DNA from 4 places in the Streptomyces sp. NPDC029159 genome. Region 3 is predicted to be linked to each of the others. Evidence: riboswitches for the same ligand, from Rfam matches in the RefSeq annotation. Region 3 holds a riboswitch; each other region holds the start of a gene.
What was found. A riboswitch is a leader RNA that binds a small molecule or an ion and turns the genes downstream of it on or off. The one in region 3 is predicted to bind cyclic di-AMP.
Positions count from the first base shown of each region.

Region 1: linked by a shared signal. The riboswitch ahead of ACZ4U4_RS28440 (C40 family peptidase) and the one ahead of ACZ4U4_RS04795 (M23 family metallopeptidase) in region 3 are both predicted to bind cyclic di-AMP.
Region 2: linked by a shared signal. The riboswitch ahead of ACZ4U4_RS04315 (M23 family metallopeptidase) and the one ahead of ACZ4U4_RS04795 (M23 family metallopeptidase) in region 3 are both predicted to bind cyclic di-AMP.
Region 4: linked by a shared signal. The riboswitch ahead of ACZ4U4_RS22890 (C40 family peptidase) and the one ahead of ACZ4U4_RS04795 (M23 family metallopeptidase) in region 3 are both predicted to bind cyclic di-AMP.

Region 1 covers NZ_JBVHWT010000019.1:110,003-114,061, reverse strand. Annotated here, with positions in the region: gene ACZ4U4_RS28450 (8-amino-7-oxononanoate synthase) at 1-633, shown strand, start outside; gene ACZ4U4_RS28445 (ATP-binding protein) at 893-1,321, shown strand; gene ACZ4U4_RS28440 (C40 family peptidase) at 1,338-1,802, opposite strand; cyclic di-AMP (ydaO/yuaA leader) riboswitch at 1,807-1,985, opposite strand; gene ACZ4U4_RS28435 (M28 family metallopeptidase) at 2,439-3,380, opposite strand; gene ACZ4U4_RS28430 (urease subunit gamma) at 3,905-4,059, shown strand, end outside.
Region 2 covers NZ_JBVHWT010000001.1:964,774-968,832, forward strand. Annotated here, with positions in the region: gene ACZ4U4_RS04310 (DUF2332 domain-containing protein) at 1-306, opposite strand, end outside; cyclic di-AMP (ydaO/yuaA leader) riboswitch at 692-845, shown strand; gene ACZ4U4_RS04315 (M23 family metallopeptidase) at 858-2,006, shown strand; gene ACZ4U4_RS04320 (aldo/keto reductase) at 2,208-3,149, shown strand; gene ACZ4U4_RS04325 (protein kinase family protein) at 3,337-4,059, shown strand, end outside.
Region 3 covers NZ_JBVHWT010000002.1:108,444-112,502, forward strand. Annotated here, with positions in the region: gene ACZ4U4_RS04790 (M16 family metallopeptidase) at 1-713, shown strand, start outside; cyclic di-AMP (ydaO/yuaA leader) riboswitch at 956-1,112, shown strand; gene ACZ4U4_RS04795 (M23 family metallopeptidase) at 1,125-1,901, shown strand; gene ACZ4U4_RS04800 (GntR family transcriptional regulator) at 2,129-2,821, shown strand; gene ACZ4U4_RS04805 (HPr family phosphocarrier protein) at 3,119-3,400, opposite strand; gene ACZ4U4_RS04810 (bifunctional acetate--CoA ligase family protein/GNAT family N-acetyltransferase) at 3,612-4,059, shown strand, end outside.
Region 4 covers NZ_JBVHWT010000012.1:138,938-142,996, reverse strand. Annotated here, with positions in the region: gene ACZ4U4_RS22905 (alpha/beta hydrolase) at 1-108, shown strand, start outside; gene ACZ4U4_RS22900 (GNAT family N-acetyltransferase) at 170-892, opposite strand; gene ACZ4U4_RS22895 (hypothetical protein) at 1,006-1,359, shown strand; gene ACZ4U4_RS22890 (C40 family peptidase) at 1,499-2,662, opposite strand; cyclic di-AMP (ydaO/yuaA leader) riboswitch at 2,671-2,853, opposite strand; gene pcrA (DNA helicase PcrA) at 3,116-4,059, shown strand, end outside.

The DNA.
Region 1 (4,059 bases), on a different contig from region 3:
TCCGTCGACGGCGACGCCGCACCGCTGCCCGCCCTCGCCGCCGCCTGCCGCCGCCACCGCGCGGGCCTCCTCGTCGACGACGCCCACGGGCTCGGGGTGCTCGGCGACGGCGGACGCGGCGCGGTCGCCGCCGCCGGGCTCGCCGGGGCCCCGGACACCGTCGCCACCGTGACGCTGTCGAAGTCCCTCGGCTCCCAGGGCGGCGCGGTCCTCGGCCCGGCGCGGGTCATCGAGCATCTGGTCAACACCGCGCGGACGTTCATCTTCGACACCGGGCTCGCCCCGGCTGCGGTCGGCGCCGCCCTCGCCGCGCTGCGGCTGCTGCGCCGCGAACCGGAGCGCGCGGCCCGCACCCGCGAGGTCGCCGCCGCCCTGCACCACCGGCTGACCGCGGCCGGGCTGGCGGCGGTCCGGCCGGACGCCGCCGTCGTCGCGGTCCGTGCGCCGTCGCCGGACGCCGCCGTCCGCTGGGCGGCCGACTGCCGCGCCGCCGGGCTGCTCGTCGGCTGCTTCCGCCCGCCGTCCGTCCCCGACGGCGTCTCCCGGGTCCGCCTGACGGCCCGCGCCGACCTGACGGACACCCAACTGCGCGGGGCGGTACGCACGCTGGCGGAGACCGCGCCGCGCGGTTGACCCGGCCGGGCGGCACGTGCGCCGGAGCCGCCGTTAGCCGCCGTACGTCCGCCGCGGGCCTGCGACCCGCGCCCGCACCGGAGGATTCACCGCTTCGGGCGAGAGATATGGGCATTTCGTGGTGGATGGCGGGGCGTACCGGCAGCATGGACCGCCGGTCCGCACCCCGGCGTGCGCGGCCGACTCGGTGACCGAGCGGCGTCCCGCCTCCCGCCCGTGCGCCGGATCCGACCCCGGTGGGAAAAAGGACGGCACCGCGATGGCAGATCACCAGGAATCCACCCTGACCCTCCCCGGCACACCGGAGTCGGTCGCGGCCGCGCGCAGGCACGTTTCCGCGGTCCTCGGCGCCTGGGGCCTGGACCGGGCCGCGCCGCTCACCGACGCGGTCCGGCTGATCGTCTCCGAACTGGCCACCAACGCCGTCCGGCACACCGGCGACACCTCCCCGTACTTCACCGTCGTCCTGCGGCTCGACCGCGACGAGACGCTGACCGCGGGCGTCACCGACCGCGACCCCCGGCCGCCCCGGCGGCTCGCCGCCGATCTGTGCCGGGACGGCGGCCGCGGGCTGCTCATCATCGGCCTGCTGGCCGCCGAGTCCGGGGGAGAGGTGGCGACGGTGGCGGAGCCGGGCGGCGGCAAGACCGTCCGGGTCCGGCTGCCGTGGCCGCCCGCCGGGGCGTGACGGGCGGCCACCTCGCTCAGCCGACCCGGCCGTACGACACCGAACCGGTCCAGATCTTCTCCAGCCGGACGACGGTGCCGGTGCGCGGCGCATGCCAGATGCGGCTGTGACCGGCGTAGATCCCGACGTGGTAAACGCCCCCGCTGCCGTGGAAGAAGACCAGGTCACCGGCCTTGCGTGCGGAGGTGCGGATGTGGCGGGTGCGGTTGTACTGCGCGGCGGCGGTCCGGGGCAGGCTCCGTCCGGCGCGCTTGAAGGCGTACTGCGTCAGCCCCGAGCAGTCGAAACGGTGCGGCCCCCGGGCGCCGTACTGGTAGGGCGCGCCTTTCTTGGACGCGGCGATCCGTACCGCCGTGGCGGAGACGGAGGTGGCGTCGGCGCCCGGGGGGAGCGCGACGGTCGCGCCGACGGTGGCGAGTGTGAGAGCGGAGATGGTTCCGGCCCGGGCGACCGCGGCCGGCACGTGCATGCGCACAGTCATGCGCAAACCCTTCGTCAGCCGCCTGCGAAGGAAGACCTGTCGGGTTCGGGCAGGCGAAGGTGCCCGGCCATGCGTACGGCTTCACCCCAAGGGACCCGTCGGCGCAGGGCGTGCGCCCTGGTGACCGTGGTCCCGTCGTGCTCGGGTCCTCCGCTCCTGCCGGTGCATCCGCGTCGACCTGACATCCGGGACGGCGGCAGGATTCGGCGTCCGCCCGGACCGCCCCGCCGCTGCGGCGGGGGCTTGTCGTCCAGGGGATCGTCACGCATCGGGCGCCCGGATTCCGCGCTGAAATGACCAGGTGTGACATTGGTCACAAATACGTCAATTGGCACTTTCGGGGCGCTCGGTGGCGGCTGCGGCATCCGCTCGCGCGCCCCGGACCAGCGGGAAAGCCTCCCCGCGCCGTCTGTTCCGCATCGGAGTTCTGCAACGTGACGCCCCCGCGAACGCCCGGAACCGGCTGGTCCGTGCGGGCGAGCCCGGTCGGGCGAGGGGCGTCGCGCGCGACGCCTCCGGGGCGGCGGCGTGCGGAGTCCGGACGTCGCCGGGACATGCCGCGGCCCGGCCGCCGGAAGGGCGACCGGGCCGGGCCGACCGGGTGGGGCCGGCCGGTGCTGCGCGGGGCGCGGAGGGTCAGGAGCTGAGCTCCCAGATCGCGTGGGCGATGGCGTCGGTGTGGTTGTCCAGCGCGGTGTCGTCGATGTTCTTCGCGGTGTCGCAGGCTTCGTGGTAGCAGGCGTCGAACGCCTTGCCCGCCTCGCCGCCCCACGCCTTGGCCTGGGCGTCGGTCTTGATGTAGTCGGCGCCGGAGAACAGCCCGCCGACCGGGACCCCGGCGTCCTTGAACGGCGCGTGGTCGGAGCGGCCGTCGCCCTCGGTCTCCTTCTCGGTGGCGATGTTCTTGGTGGCGAACCAGTCCTTGAACACCTTCTCCAGCCGCGCGTCGTCGTCGTAGACGAAGTAGCCCGGGTTGGGGGAGCCGATCATGTCGAAGTTCAGGTACGAGTCGAACTTCGCGGTGTCGGCGCCGAGCGAGTCGACGTAGTGCGAGGAGCCGACCATGCCGTCCTCCTCGTCACCCCACCAGCCGAAGCGCAGGTGCTTGGTGGGCTTGAGGTCCGCCTTGGCGACCGCGAGTGCGACCTCCAGGATCCCGGCCGAGCCGGATCCGTCGTCGTTGATGCCGGGGCCCGCGGGGACGGAGTCGAGGTGGGCGCCGGACATCACGGTCTTGCTCTCGTCGCCGCCGGGCCAGTCGGCGATGAGGTTGTACCCCTTCTCGCCGCCGCTGGTGAACTCCTGGACCTTCGTGGTGAACCCGGCGGCGTCCAGCTTGCCCTTCACGTAGTCGAGCGACTGCTGGTACCCGGCGGTGCCGTGGGCGCGGGTGCCGTTGTTGGCGTCGGCTATGGACTGGAACTTGGCGAGGTCGGCCTTGACGTCGGCCACCGGGATGTCGGGTGCGGCGGTCGGCGTGGTCGCCTGGGCGCCGGCGGCGACGCCGAGCAGTCCGACGACGGCGGCGCAGGCGCCGGTGGCGAGGGTGAGACGGCGGGTACGGGCGGTGCGGGTCACGGTGTGGCTCCGATACTGGTGTGGGGGGTGGTGCGGAGCGTTTGACGCGCACATGAGGATCGTGAGCGATCTCCGCCCCGTCAAGAGCGGATACCGGACAGTGGTGTTCGTCGAGCGGTGGTGGGTCCGGATTGCCCGGAGCATCCAATTCGCCGCACCCGGGACGCGGTGTCCGATCGGTCCGGCGGGTGTTCCGGGATGTGGAATTCGCCACCGTATTCCGGCTGTCGGGAATTTCCGGTGTGAGAAATCCGGAAGAGAAATTCGGTTGCCGCTCGGTAACTCCCGGTAAGGGAGGTGCCTGCTCTCCAGTGCCGAGAAGGGTTCCGCAGGTGGTCGGGCGTGTAACGCCACGGAAATGGGGCCGAACTAACCTCTGCCCGATGGGCTGTTGATGACCTCTTGCGGAGAGGCGGTTTGCTTTCCCTTTAGTCGCTGTGTGATACATCTACCCATACGGGCGTGTCCACGCCTGTGACCTGGGCGAACGCATACCCGGGCAGGAAGTCTGTGAGGTGGAACGTATGCAACTGACCCCGCATGAGCAGGAACGCCTGATGATTCATGTGGCAGCTGACGTGGCCGAAAAGCGCCGAGCACGGGGGCTGAAGCTCAACCACCCGGAATCCATTGCGCTGCTGACCGCCCACATCCTCGAAGGGGCACGCGACGGCCGCAC
Region 2 (4,059 bases), on a different contig from region 3:
GACCGCGCGGACCTCGTCCCAGTGCCGGATCGTCCACTCGCGCCAGCGGCGGTACGCCGGCTCACCGCGCGGGCCCTGCTCGGCGTGCGGGCCGTCGAGGTGGCGGACGGCCGCGAGGAGGAGGTTGGGCTGCTGCTTGTTGCCCACCGGGAGGGATGCGGCGAGGAGTTCGCACAGCTCCGGGTCCTGCCCGATCCGTGCCGTCAGCTCCTCGTGGGCCGCACACCGGCCCCGCGCCTCCCCCCAGGAGAAGTCCCGGTAGCGCGCTGCCAGGGCCTGTGCGTTGTTCACGAAGTCGACGACCATGATCAGACGCTACTGCCCTCACGGAGCGTGAGGGATGCGCACCCCTCCGCATCACAAGTGATGCACAATCACTCGCAGGCCGTTTCGTGAAGGGCGATCAACTCGCCCGGTTTGCACGCGCGTTGCCCCGAAAAGTCTTGGCCAGGAGTCGTCGTCGTACGGAGGGGATTCGCGGGATCGCTTGGAAATCGGCCGCGATCTCTATTACTGTCCGATAACGGAGCGCGGTCGTCCCAGCCGTCGCAGAGGCGGCACCGTGCCCCCACGCCGAATCCCGTACGCGCTCTTCAGGTATGCCGGGCACCCAGGCACACCGGTGGTCACTTCTCGCTACGGCGCCTCTCTGTACGCCGCTGCGTCGATATTTCGTGAACTGCCGTGATGTGTCCTGTCTTTGCCGAGGGCATCCCGAGCGGCGCGGAGGGAACCGGGGAACCACCTTCATGGGGTGAATCGGACGCCTCGGCCAGAGGCCGCCCGTAGGAGACCTTCCTGCTCCGAACCCGTCAGCTAACCCGGTAGGCGCGAAGGAAGGAAAGGAGTGCGCCCCCGTGGCGTCCAACAGGCTTGCCCCCGAGGCTCCGTCCGCCCACCACCTCCCCCAGGATCTGCCGGGTTCCCCGACCGATACGGCCACCTTCGCCCCGGGCGCGTTCGCCCCGGAGGGCCCCGGTCCGTACGGCGTCGCGGACGACGAGCCCGGTGAGTGGAACCCGACCGAGGAGTCCGTGCGGTCCGTCCGCGGCCGGCACCGCGTCGGGAAGCAGCGCTCCGCGCTGGCCCGCAGCGGCACGGTCCTCGGCGTCGGGGTGATCGCGGCGGTCGGCGCCGGCGGCATGGCGGCCGCCGAGGACAAGCCGGCGGTCCCGATCTCCATGCCGGACATCGGCTCCCTCGCCTCCGACGTCACCGGAGCGCTGCCGGACGCCGAATCGCTCCCCGGCATCGGCCCGTTGCTCGGCTCCGACGACGCGTCCGACGCGGCCACCACCGCGGCGCCGCTCTCCTCCGCCGGCCTCACCACCGAGGACGGCCGGGGCACGGGCGCCGGGGAGGCGCTGCGCAGCCGCATCCTCCAGCAGGCCGACACCCAGCAGGAGGCCGCCGAGCGCGACGCCCGGGACGCCGCCGAGCACGGTGCGCTCGTCCGGGCGGAGCAGACCGCCGCGAGCGACCACGAGCAGGCGGTGGCCGACGCGAAGGCGGAGCGCGCCGAGGCCGCGCGCAAGGCGGCGGCGGCCAAGGCGAAGCGCGAGGCCGAGGCCCGCGAGAAGGCCGAGGCCGCGCGCCTGGCCGAGCTGGCCAAGAGCTATCTGCTGCCGGTCACCTCGTACACCCTCACCGCCGGCTTCGGCCAGGCCGGCGACCGCTGGGCCGCCGACCACACCGGCCAGGACTTCGCCGCCCCCACGGGCACGCCGGTCAAGGCCATCCACTCCGGCACCATCACGCAGGCGGGCTGGGCCGGCTCCTACGGCTACCGCATCGTCCTCACCCTCGACGACGGTACGGAGCTGTGGTTCTGCCACCTCTCGTCGATGGTGAAGACCGGCGGCAAGGTCTCCACCGGCGAGGTCATCGGCCGCGTCGGCGCCACCGGGAACGTCACCGGCCCCCACCTGCACCTGGAGGTCCGCCCCGGGGGCGGCGGTCCGATCGACCCGATGCCGTGGCTGCGGGCCCGGGGCCTGAACGTCTGAGGCCGCTGCGGCCCTGAGCGGAGTCCGGGGCCCGGGTCCGGGGCGCGCGCAACTGTGCCGCGCGCCGGGCCGGGTTCCGGACCGGTGGCGCGCTCGGCCACGCACCCCGCGCCGCCGGGCGCCCGGCGGGCGCTCCGGGCCGCTGCACCCGGATGCCGTAACCGGGAAATGCTGCCGCCCCGCGCTGTGTTGAATGACCGCATGACCACCACACGTAAGCCTCTCGGCTCGCTCTCCGTCTCCCCGCTCTGCCTCGGCGGCAACGTCTTCGGCTGGACCGCCGACGAGGCCGAGTCGTTCGCGGTGCTCGATGCGTACGTCGCAGGCGGCGGCAACTTCATCGACACCGCCGACGTCTACTCGGCCTGGGTCCCGGGCAACGAGGGCGGCGAATCCGAGACCGTCATCGGCAACTGGCTCACCGCCCGCGGCAACCGCGACGAGGTCGTCATCGCCACCAAGGTCGGCGCCCACCCCGGCCTCAGGGGCCTCTCCGCCGCCACGGTCAAGAAGGCCGTCGAGGGCTCGCTGCGCCGCCTGCGCACCGACCACATCGACCTCTACTACACCCACTACGACGACGAATCGCTGGAGGTCGGCGAGTTCCTGACCGCCCTCGACGACCTGGTCCGGGCCGGCAAGGTCCGCGAGATCGCCGCCTCCAACATCTCGGCACCGCGCCTGGCGGAGGCCCTGGCCTTCTCCGAGCGTGAGGGCCTCGCCCGCTACGTCGCCCTCCAGCCGCAGTACAACCTGGTCTCCCGCGACACCTACGAGGGCGAACTGGCCGAGGTCGCCGCCCGCCACGGCCTGGGCGCCGTCCCGTACTACGGGCTCGCCTCCGGCTTCCTGACCGGCAAGTACCGCCCCGGTACGGACATCGACAGCGCCCGGTCCGGCAAGGCCGCCGCCCACCTCGCCACCGACCGCGGCCGCCGCGTCCTGACCGCCCTCGACACGGTCGCCGCCGCCCACGGCGCGGAGGTGGCCACCGTCGCCCTCGCCTGGCTCGCCGCCCGCCCCACGGTCACCGCCCCCATCGCCAGCGCCCGCACCACCGCCCAGCTCCCGGCCCTCCTGGCCGTCCAGGACCTCCGGCTCACCGCCGAGGAACTGGCGCTGCTGGACGAGGCTTCGGCGTAGGAAAGGGCGAACGCACGGTCCGCCCCCGGTGCCGGATACCGGGGCGGACCGGAAGCCGGGTGCGCCGGGGTACGTCGGGGACGTTCGGATACGTGGAGGGACACGTGGAGGAGAGGAGCCGCCCATGGACAGCGATGCGGACGAGGCCGGCGCAGCAGGTGCGGGGCCGGTGGCGGGGGCCGGCGGGATGGAGCCCGAACCCCTTCCCGCCGCGCGTCTCTCCTCGTACGCGGAGGTGGGCGCGCGGCTCTCCCTGCTGAGCGACCGCGGCCTCGGCGACGCGGTGGCCGCCGCTCCGGCGCGCGGTTCGGGCATCGGCGGCCGCCGGTCGGAGATGGAGGTCGCGGGGCGGCGGGTCTTCGTCAAACGGGTCCCGCTGACCGACCTGGAACTGCGCCCGGAACACGTCCGCTCCACCGCCAACCTCTTCGGCCTCCCGCTCCACTACCAGTACGGAGCGGGCTCGGCGGGCTTCGGCGCCTGGCGGGAACTGGCCGCACATCTCCTGACCACGGCGTGGGTGCTGCGCAACGCGTACCAGGGCTTCCCGCTGCTGTACCACTGGCGCGTCCTGCCGGACCGGCCCCCGGCCGACTTCGCCGACGCGTTCGGCGGCGTCGACGGGGCCGTCGCCCACTGGGAGGGCTCCGGCGCGGTACGCCGCCGGCTGGAAGCCATCGGCGACTCCTCCGCGAGCCTGGTGCTCTTCCTGGAACACCTGCCCCGCACGCTCGCGGACCGGCTCGCCGATGTCCGCAACGGCGCCTGGGCGGAGCCCGGCGGCAGCGCGCCCTACACCTGGGCGGAGCGCGAAGTGCTACGCGGCACGGAGTTCATGAGCGCCCATGGGCTGGTCCACTTCGACACCCACTTCGCCAACCTGCTCACCGACGGCCACCGCGTCTACATC
Region 3 (4,059 bases):
TGGGCGCCTGGCAGGGGCCGGCCGCCGAGCCGGTCGCCGTCACGCCGATCACCGCGGACGACACCGGCCGCGTCGTGATCGTCGACCGCCCCGGCGCGGTGCAGACGCAGCTGCTCATCGGGCGGATCGGCGCCGACCGCCACGACCGTCAGTGGCCCGCACAGGTCCTCGGTACGTACTGCCTGGGCGGCACCCTGACGTCGCGTCTGGACCGCGTGCTGCGTGAGGAGAAGGGCTACACCTACGGGGTGCGGGCCTTCGGTCAGGTGCTGCGGTCGTCGGCGCCGGACGCGCCCGGGGGGCCCACCGGCGCCTCGATGCTGGCGATCAGCGGTTCGGTCGACACCGAGTCCACCGGCCCGGCCCTCGACGACCTGTGGAAGGTGCTGCGCACCCTCGCGGCGGAGGGGCTGACCGACGCCGAGCGGGACGTGGCGGTGCAGAACCTCGTCGGCGTCGCGCCGCTGAAGTACGAGACGGCGGCAGCGGTCGCGGGCACCCTCGCCGACCAGGTGGAGCAGCATCTGCCGGACGACTACCAGGCGCAGCTGTACGCGCGGCTGGCCGAGACCGGCACGGTCGAGGCGACCGCCGCCGTGGTCAGCGCGTTCCCGGCCGACCGGCTGGTGACGGTGCTGGTCGGTGACGCGGCGCAGATCGCCGAGCCGGTCCGGGCGCTGGGCATCGGCGAGGTGACGGTCGTCAGCGGCTGACGAACCGTGGGGCGGTGGCCCCGGCCGGGCTGTTCCGGCGGCCCGGCACAGTAGGGCAGAAGGGGATCCCGGGGTGGCGAAGTGCCCTCGGGATCCCCTTTGTGCTGTGGAATGTCAGCTTCCGGTTCCCTCGTCCCGGTGTGGCGTAACGCACAAAAACGCGTTTCTGTTTGCCGATTGAAAGTTGCCGCGATTAGCGTCAAGCGCGCTGTCCGCCAGCAGCAGGCCGCAACCGCGGCACCGGACAGTCATCGCCGAGTCCCCGTACGGCGCGAGCCAGGGGAGCCGGGGACCCACACGTCCCCTGGGGTGAATCGGGTACCTCTCCGGAGGAACCCGTAGGAGACCTTCCTGCTCCGAACCCGTCAGCTAACCCGGTAGGCGAGAAGGAAGGAAAGGACCAGCCAGCACATGGCGTTCACCCGTGCCACCGGGAAGCACCGCCGTCCGAGCCGCAGCGCCCGGACGACCCGCAACATCGCCGGCATCGCCGGTCTCGCCGCATCCGGCGTCGTCGCCTCCGTCTCCTCTCCCGCGATGGCCGCCACCTCCGGTGCCGGGCACGACACGGGTCTGCAGCGGGCCGTCGTCCTCGGCGACGAACTCGCCGAGCGCGTCCAGGCCCAGGCCGATGCGCAGCAGGCCGTCGCCGAGACGGCCGAGGCCAAGGCGAAGGCCGAGGCCGACGCGGTGAAGCAGGCCCAGGCCGCCAAGGCGGCGGCCGACAAGCGGCACGAGGCCGAGGTCCGCGCGGCCCGCGAGGAGGAGCGCAAGCGCCTCAACGCCTTCGTCGCCCCGATCGCCGGCTCGTACGTCTCCACCGCCTACAAGGCGTCCAGCGGACTGTGGTCCTCCGGCACCCACACCGGTATCGACTTCCACGCCGCCACCGGCACCACCGTGCACGCCGTCGGCGCGGGCACCGTCGTCGAGGCCGGCTGGGGCGGTGCGTACGGCAACAACATCGTCATCAAGATGAACGACGGTACGTACACCCAGTACGGCCACCTGTCGCAGATCGGTGTCTCGGTCGGCCAGCAGGTGATGCCCGGTCAGCAGATCGCGCTGTCCGGCGCGACCGGCAACGTCACCGGCCCGCACCTGCACTTCGAGGCCCGTACCGGCCCCGACTACGGCTCGGACATCGACCCGATCGCCTACCTGCGCGCGCACGGCATCAACGTCTGACCCCGCACTTCCCGGAGCCCCGGACCGCCCTGACAGGGTGTCCGGGGCTCTGTCGTGTCCGGTGCCGTACGGCGGATGGCCGGATTTCCCGGGGGCCGGGGAACGCACTCACCAAAAGATTTCCATGAATGTGTGAAGGCGGTAAAGGAGTCGACACCGTCGAATAGAGTCACGGAAAAGGCGCCGTGCACCGGCGTTTTCCGGGGAGGACGGTGGAGGTGCCCACGATGACGCAAGGCGAGATTTCCGTGCAGCGCATCTCCACGGCGATTCGTGACGACATCGTTTCCGGCACGCTGATCCCCGGCAGCCGGCTCGTCGAGGACATTCTGGCCACCCGGTACGGCGTCTCCCGGGTGCCGGTCCGCGAGGCGTTACGGACCCTGCAGTCGGAGGGGTTCGTCACCGCGCGGCGGCACGCGGGCGCCTGCGTCGCCGCGCCCACCGCTCAGGAGGCGGCCGACCTCCTGGACCTGCGGGCCCTCCTGGAGCCGATGGGCGCCGCCCGCGCCGCGGCCCGCCGCACCGATGCGCAACTGAAGGTCTTACGGGGCGTGGTGCGGCTCGGCAGGGAGCGCGCCCGCCGCGACTGCCCGGGTGACCTGCCCCGTCTGGACGGCTGGTTCCACGAGACGCTGGCGCGGGCGGCGGGCAATCCGGGGCTGACGGCGCTGCTGACCCAGGTGCGGCGGAAGATCGAGTGGATGTACGTCGTCGAGCGTCCGGCGCGGTACGCGGAGACCTGGGACGACCACGGCGCGGTGCTGGACGCGGTGGCCCGCGGCGACGCGGAGGCGGCACGAGCCCTGATGGCCTCGCACGTGGCGCGGTCACTCCCGGCCTACCGCCCGCGGCACCGGCAGCCCGCGGCGCGCCCCGTGCCGCGCCCCGTCGGCAGTGGGCGTGTGCGTTCTTCCTAGAGGCGCGATGAAACGGGACGGCCGGAGCATGGCGGAATCCTGTCGGCCTCGTACGGGAAATTGCGGAATCGGGTTCCGATAAAACACGCCATCCGGGAATTGCCGCACCGAGTGGCGTGTATTCAACTATTCGGCCGTGCGGCGCAGACGGGCCGGGAATTACGGGCGGGGGAGTGTGCGGCGCTTCGGCGCGCGGCGTTCCGTCGCCGGGAACGCGAAAGGCCCCGCCGCGGTGACCGGTTCCGGTCGGGGCGGCGGGGCCTTTCCCCGGTTGCGGGGAGGCGGGGGAGTCCCGGCTCAGACGGTCTCCGGCAGCTCGTCGAGCCCCTCGGCGACCAGCTTCGCCAGACGCTCCAGCGCGGCCTCCGCACCCTCGGCGTCCGAGGCGAGCACGATCTCCTCGCCGCCCTGGGCGCCCAGGCCCAGCACCGCGAGCATCGAGGCCGCGTTCACGGGGTTGCCGTCGGCCTTGGCGATCGTCACGGGAACGCCGGCGGCGGTGGCCGCACGGACGAAGATCGAGGCGGGACGGGCGTGCAGCCCTTCGGCCCAACCGACATTGACGCGGCGCTCAGCCATGGTGTTGCCCTTCGAGTCGTCACAGTTGTCTAGACCAGTCTCTCACGCGGTCCCCGGTGCTCCGGAAGTCCCACCTCCGGTGTTCCGCACCACGTCCGGACCGGTCCGCCGCTGCCGCGCGGGCTCCACCGTTCGCCCACCCGCGGCCCGCCTCGCACCCGGCCCCGCGCGCACCGGGCCGGTTGTCGGTGGCCGGTCGTACGCTGTCCGCATGCAGCAGCCGCCGGATCATGCGTACCCGAGCCACTGGGAAGCCGATGTGGTGCTGCGCGACGGCGGCACCGCCCGGATCCGCCCGATCACCCCGGACGACGCCGAGCGCCTGGTCTCCTTCTACGAGCAGGTCTCGGACGAATCGAAGTACTACCGCTTCTTCGCGCCCTACCCCCGCCTCTCCGACCGCGACGTGCACCGCTTCACCCACCACGACTACGTCGACCGGGTCGGCCTCGCCGCCACCGTGGGCGGCGAGTTCATCGCCACCGTCCGCTACGACCGGATCGACCACCGGGGCCTGCCGGCCAAGGACCCGGGGGACGACCAGGCGGAGGTCGCCTTCCTGGTGCAGGACGCCCACCAGGGCCGCGGCGTCGCCTCCGCGCTGCTGGAGCACATCGCCGCCGTCGCCCGGGAGCGCGGCATCCGCCGGTTCGCCGCCG
Region 4 (4,059 bases), on a different contig from region 3:
GTGACCGTGCAGCACATCGGCAAGGACGCCGGTGGCCACACGAGCGCGGTCTGGCGCGCACAGGTCCCCGAGATCTTCCGCTGGCTGAGCGGCCAGGTCAGGGGCTGACGCACCGGGCGCGGGCGGCGCCCGCGCGCCACGAGCCGCCCGGGTCGCCCAAGTCGCCCCTTCACTCCCTGCACGACACCTCCGTCACCGGGGAGCGCAGGCTCCAGCCCATGGACGCGTACAGCTCCCGGCCGGACGGGGTGGCGACGAGCAGGCTCTCGGTGGCGCCCCGCCGGGCGGCGTGGACGCCGAGCACCGTCACCACCAGGCGGCCCAGGCCCCGGCGGCGGTGCTCCGGCCCGGTGACGATCATGTCGTGGACGGCGGAGACCGGGGCGCCGCCGGTCCCGCCGGTGAGCGCGGTCCGGCCCCTCGCGGCGGGCAGCTCGGCCGCCTCGCCCGTGGCCCACACCCGTACGTCCAGGATCCCGTCGCACTCCTCGGTGTCGAGGCGGTAGCCGGGCGGGGCCGGTGTGACCTGGGAAGACGGGGGCATCGGGGCCGTCATGAGGTACTGGGGCCCGTCGTGGTGCCAGGCGGTGGAGAGCAGTGGCGCGACCTCGGCGTGGGGCGCGAAGATCTTGAGCCAGGTGTGCGGCACCGCCACCGTACGGGCCAGGTCGCGCAGCGCCACGGGGTCGGGGTCCGGGACGATGTACCGCACGGCGTCCCGTGGACGGCCCAGCTCGATACGGAGGCCGCCCGGAACCACCTGCGGCACCGGGTGGGCGCGGGCCCGTGCCCACCCGTGGGCCCAGACCTCGATGAGCCGTACGAGACCGGCCCGGTCGGCGATGGCCACCGAGCCCCCTGAACCGGCGCCTTCGCCGTTCCCCAGTTCCATGCGCCGCAGCCTAGAACCGGCCCCCACGGCGCGGACAGGCCATGAACAGGCCAGGAACAGCCGCGACGAGGCCCCCCGAAGGAGGTAAGGGGGAGGCCGTTACGATCCGGAGTATGGACGTAGTACTCAATATCTTCGTCGGCCTGCACATCATCGGTATCGCCTCCCTGCTGGGAGGCTTTCTCACGCAGATGAAGGCGATGAGCGCGGGCACCGCCCGGTTCGTGCCGGCGATGCTGCACGGTGCGCTGACGATGCTGGTCACCGGCATCGCGCTGGTCGGCCTGAACCAGGCCCAGGGCAGCTCCGTCGACAACATCAAGATCGGCGTGAAGCTGGCCGTCCTCGTCGTCATCCTGGGGCTGGTCTACGTCAAGCGGGACGAGGAGAGCATCGCCAAGCCGCTGTTCGGCACGGTCGGCCTGCTCACCATGGTCAACATCTTCATCGCGGTGCTCTGGACCTGAGTCCGACCGGGGCGCGCGGCCGTATCCTCCGCGCCCCCGGCACACCCCGCGTACGCCTCCGGCCCGGCCCTCACCGAGGGACCGGGCCGGAGCCGTTCGACCGGGAGGCCGCGCGGTGCGGCGGCCTCCCGGAAGGGCGTCACGCCGGGCGGACGCTGCCGTAGATCGGCATGTAGTAGATCGACTCGATGCGCACGCTGGCGCCCGGCTTCGGGGCGTGGATCATCTTGCCGTCGCCGATGTACATCCCGACGTGGCTGATGTCGTTGTAGAAGAACACCAGGTCACCGGGGGCGAGGTCCTTGGTGGCGACGCGCTCGCCGACCTTGACCTGGTCCCACGTCGTGCGCGGCAGGCTCACCCCGGCCGCCTTCCACGCGGCCTGCGTCAGCCCGGAGCAGTCGTAGGAGTTGGGACCGGTGGCGCCCCAGACGTACGGCTTGCCCATCTGGGCGCGGGCGAACGCGAGCGCCTTCTCGGCCTTCGTACGGTACGAGCCGTCGGCCGGTCCGCCGCCCTGGCCGGGGTCGGGCGTACCGGAGTCGCCGGTGCCCGTACCGGGGGAGCCGGTGTCCGAACCGCCGCCGGGCTGCTGCTCGCGCTGCTTGCGCGCCTCCTCCTCGGCCTTGCGCCGGGCCGCCTCCTCCTTCTTGCGCTCCAGCTCCGCCAGGCGCGCCTTCTCCTGGGCGGTCAGCTCGGAGAGCAGCTGGCGGGCCTCGGTCAGCTTGCCCTGGACCGTCCGCTTGGAGTCGGCCAGCTCGGACTGCGACTCCTGGAGGCGTTCCAGGCTGCGGGTCGCCTCGGCCCGCTGACGGGCGGCGGCGGCCTGCTGCTCCTGGTAGGCGTCGACGGCCTGCTGCTGCCGCCCGGTGAGCCGCTCCATCAGGTGGCTGCGGTCGGCGAACTGCTGCGGGTCCTTGGAGAACATCAGCTGTGCCGTCGCGTTCACGCCGCCGCTGCGGTACTGCGCGGCGGCGAAGGTGCCCAGCTCCCGGCGGGCCTCGTTGAGCTTGCCGGTGCGGCGCGCCGCGGCGTCCTGGAGGTCGCTGACCTCCGACCGCCGCTCGCCGACGCGCTCCTTGACGGCGTTGTACTTCTGGGTCGCGACCTCCGCCTGGTGGTAGAGGGTGTCGACCTTCTTCTTGACCTCTTCGACGGTCGGCTTCGGGGAGCGGGGGGACGCCTCGGCCGGCTGGGAGAGCAGGGTGACCGTGGCGAGGGCGGCGGTCGTCAGACCGGCGGCCGTCCGGCGGCTGCCGGGCGAGGTGAGGACGCGGGTACGCGGCTTGCGGTGCGACGGCAAGGCCGACGACTCCTTCCGTGGACCGCCTACCGGGTTAGCTGTCGGGTTCGGGCGGTGTCGCAGACGGAAGGCTTGCCCTACGGTCCGTACGTGCGCGCTGGCGGCCGTACCGACCGATTCACCCCGGTGGTGCTGGTGGGTCCCCGGCTCCGGGTGCCGTGGGGCAGGGCCGGACTCGGCGGAGGCGGCCTGTGCGGACGCTGTCGTCCACGGGATGCAGGCAGCCCGAGCGTGAACCTAGCCAACTCGTGTGGCTCCTGTGAAGGCAGATGTTCGATTTGCCCGAAACCTTTTCGTGACCTGTGTGCATGAGGTGACGTTCGTGTGGGCAGGGCGGGGTATCTGCGCGGAATGCCGGGTTCGCCGCGCGAGGGGGAGCGGAACGCCCGCGCTTCCGGCCTTTCCACGGCTCCGGGCCCGACTGTCGGTGGGGCGGCCTAGACTCGGTGGGCGATGAGCAGCCTCTTTGACGACAGCTTCCTGGCGGACCTCGCTCCCAAGGACGAGGAGCCCCCGCCACCCCCCGAGGACGAGCACGGCCCGGCCCGGGAGGAGGTTCCGCACGACCTCTTCAGCGGGAAGTTCGACGCCCCCGTACCCCGGGACGCGCACTACCGCGACGGCGCCGCCCGCCCCGCCGTCGACCCCGCCGCGCTCCTGGAAGGGCTCAACGACGCCCAGAAGGCCGCCGTGGTGCACTCCGGCGGCCCGCTGCTGATCGTCGCCGGAGCCGGTTCCGGCAAGACCCGGGTGCTCACCCACCGCATCGCGCATCTGCTCGCCGCCCGCGGCGTGCACCCCGGCCAGATCCTCGCGATCACCTTCACCAACAAGGCCGCCGGTGAGATGAAGGAGCGCGTCGAGGAGCTGGTCGGCCCCCGGGCGGGCGCCATGTGGGTCTCCACCTTCCACAGCGCCTGCGTCCGCATCCTGCGCCGCGAGTCCAAGCACCTCGGCTTCACCTCGTCGTTCTCGATCTACGACGCCGCCGACTCCAAGCGCCTGATGGCCCTGGTCTGCCGCGATCTCGATCTCGATCCCAAGCGGTTCCCGCCCAAGTCCTTCAGCGCCAAGGTCTCCAACCTCAAGAACGAGCTCATCGACGAGGAGACCTTCGCAGGCCAGGCGGCCGACGGCTTCGAGAAGACCCTGGCCCAGGCGTACGCGCTCTACCAGGCACGGCTGCGCGAGGCCAACGCCCTGGACTTCGACGACATCATCATGACGACCGTCAACCTCCTCCAGGCGTTCCCGGACGTCGCGGCCCACTACCGCCGCCGCTTCCGCCACGTCATGGTCGACGAGTACCAGGACACCAACCACGCGCAGTACACCCTCATCCGCGAGCTGGTCGGCCCGGCCGAATCCGCCGCCGAGCTGTGCGTCGTCGGCGACGC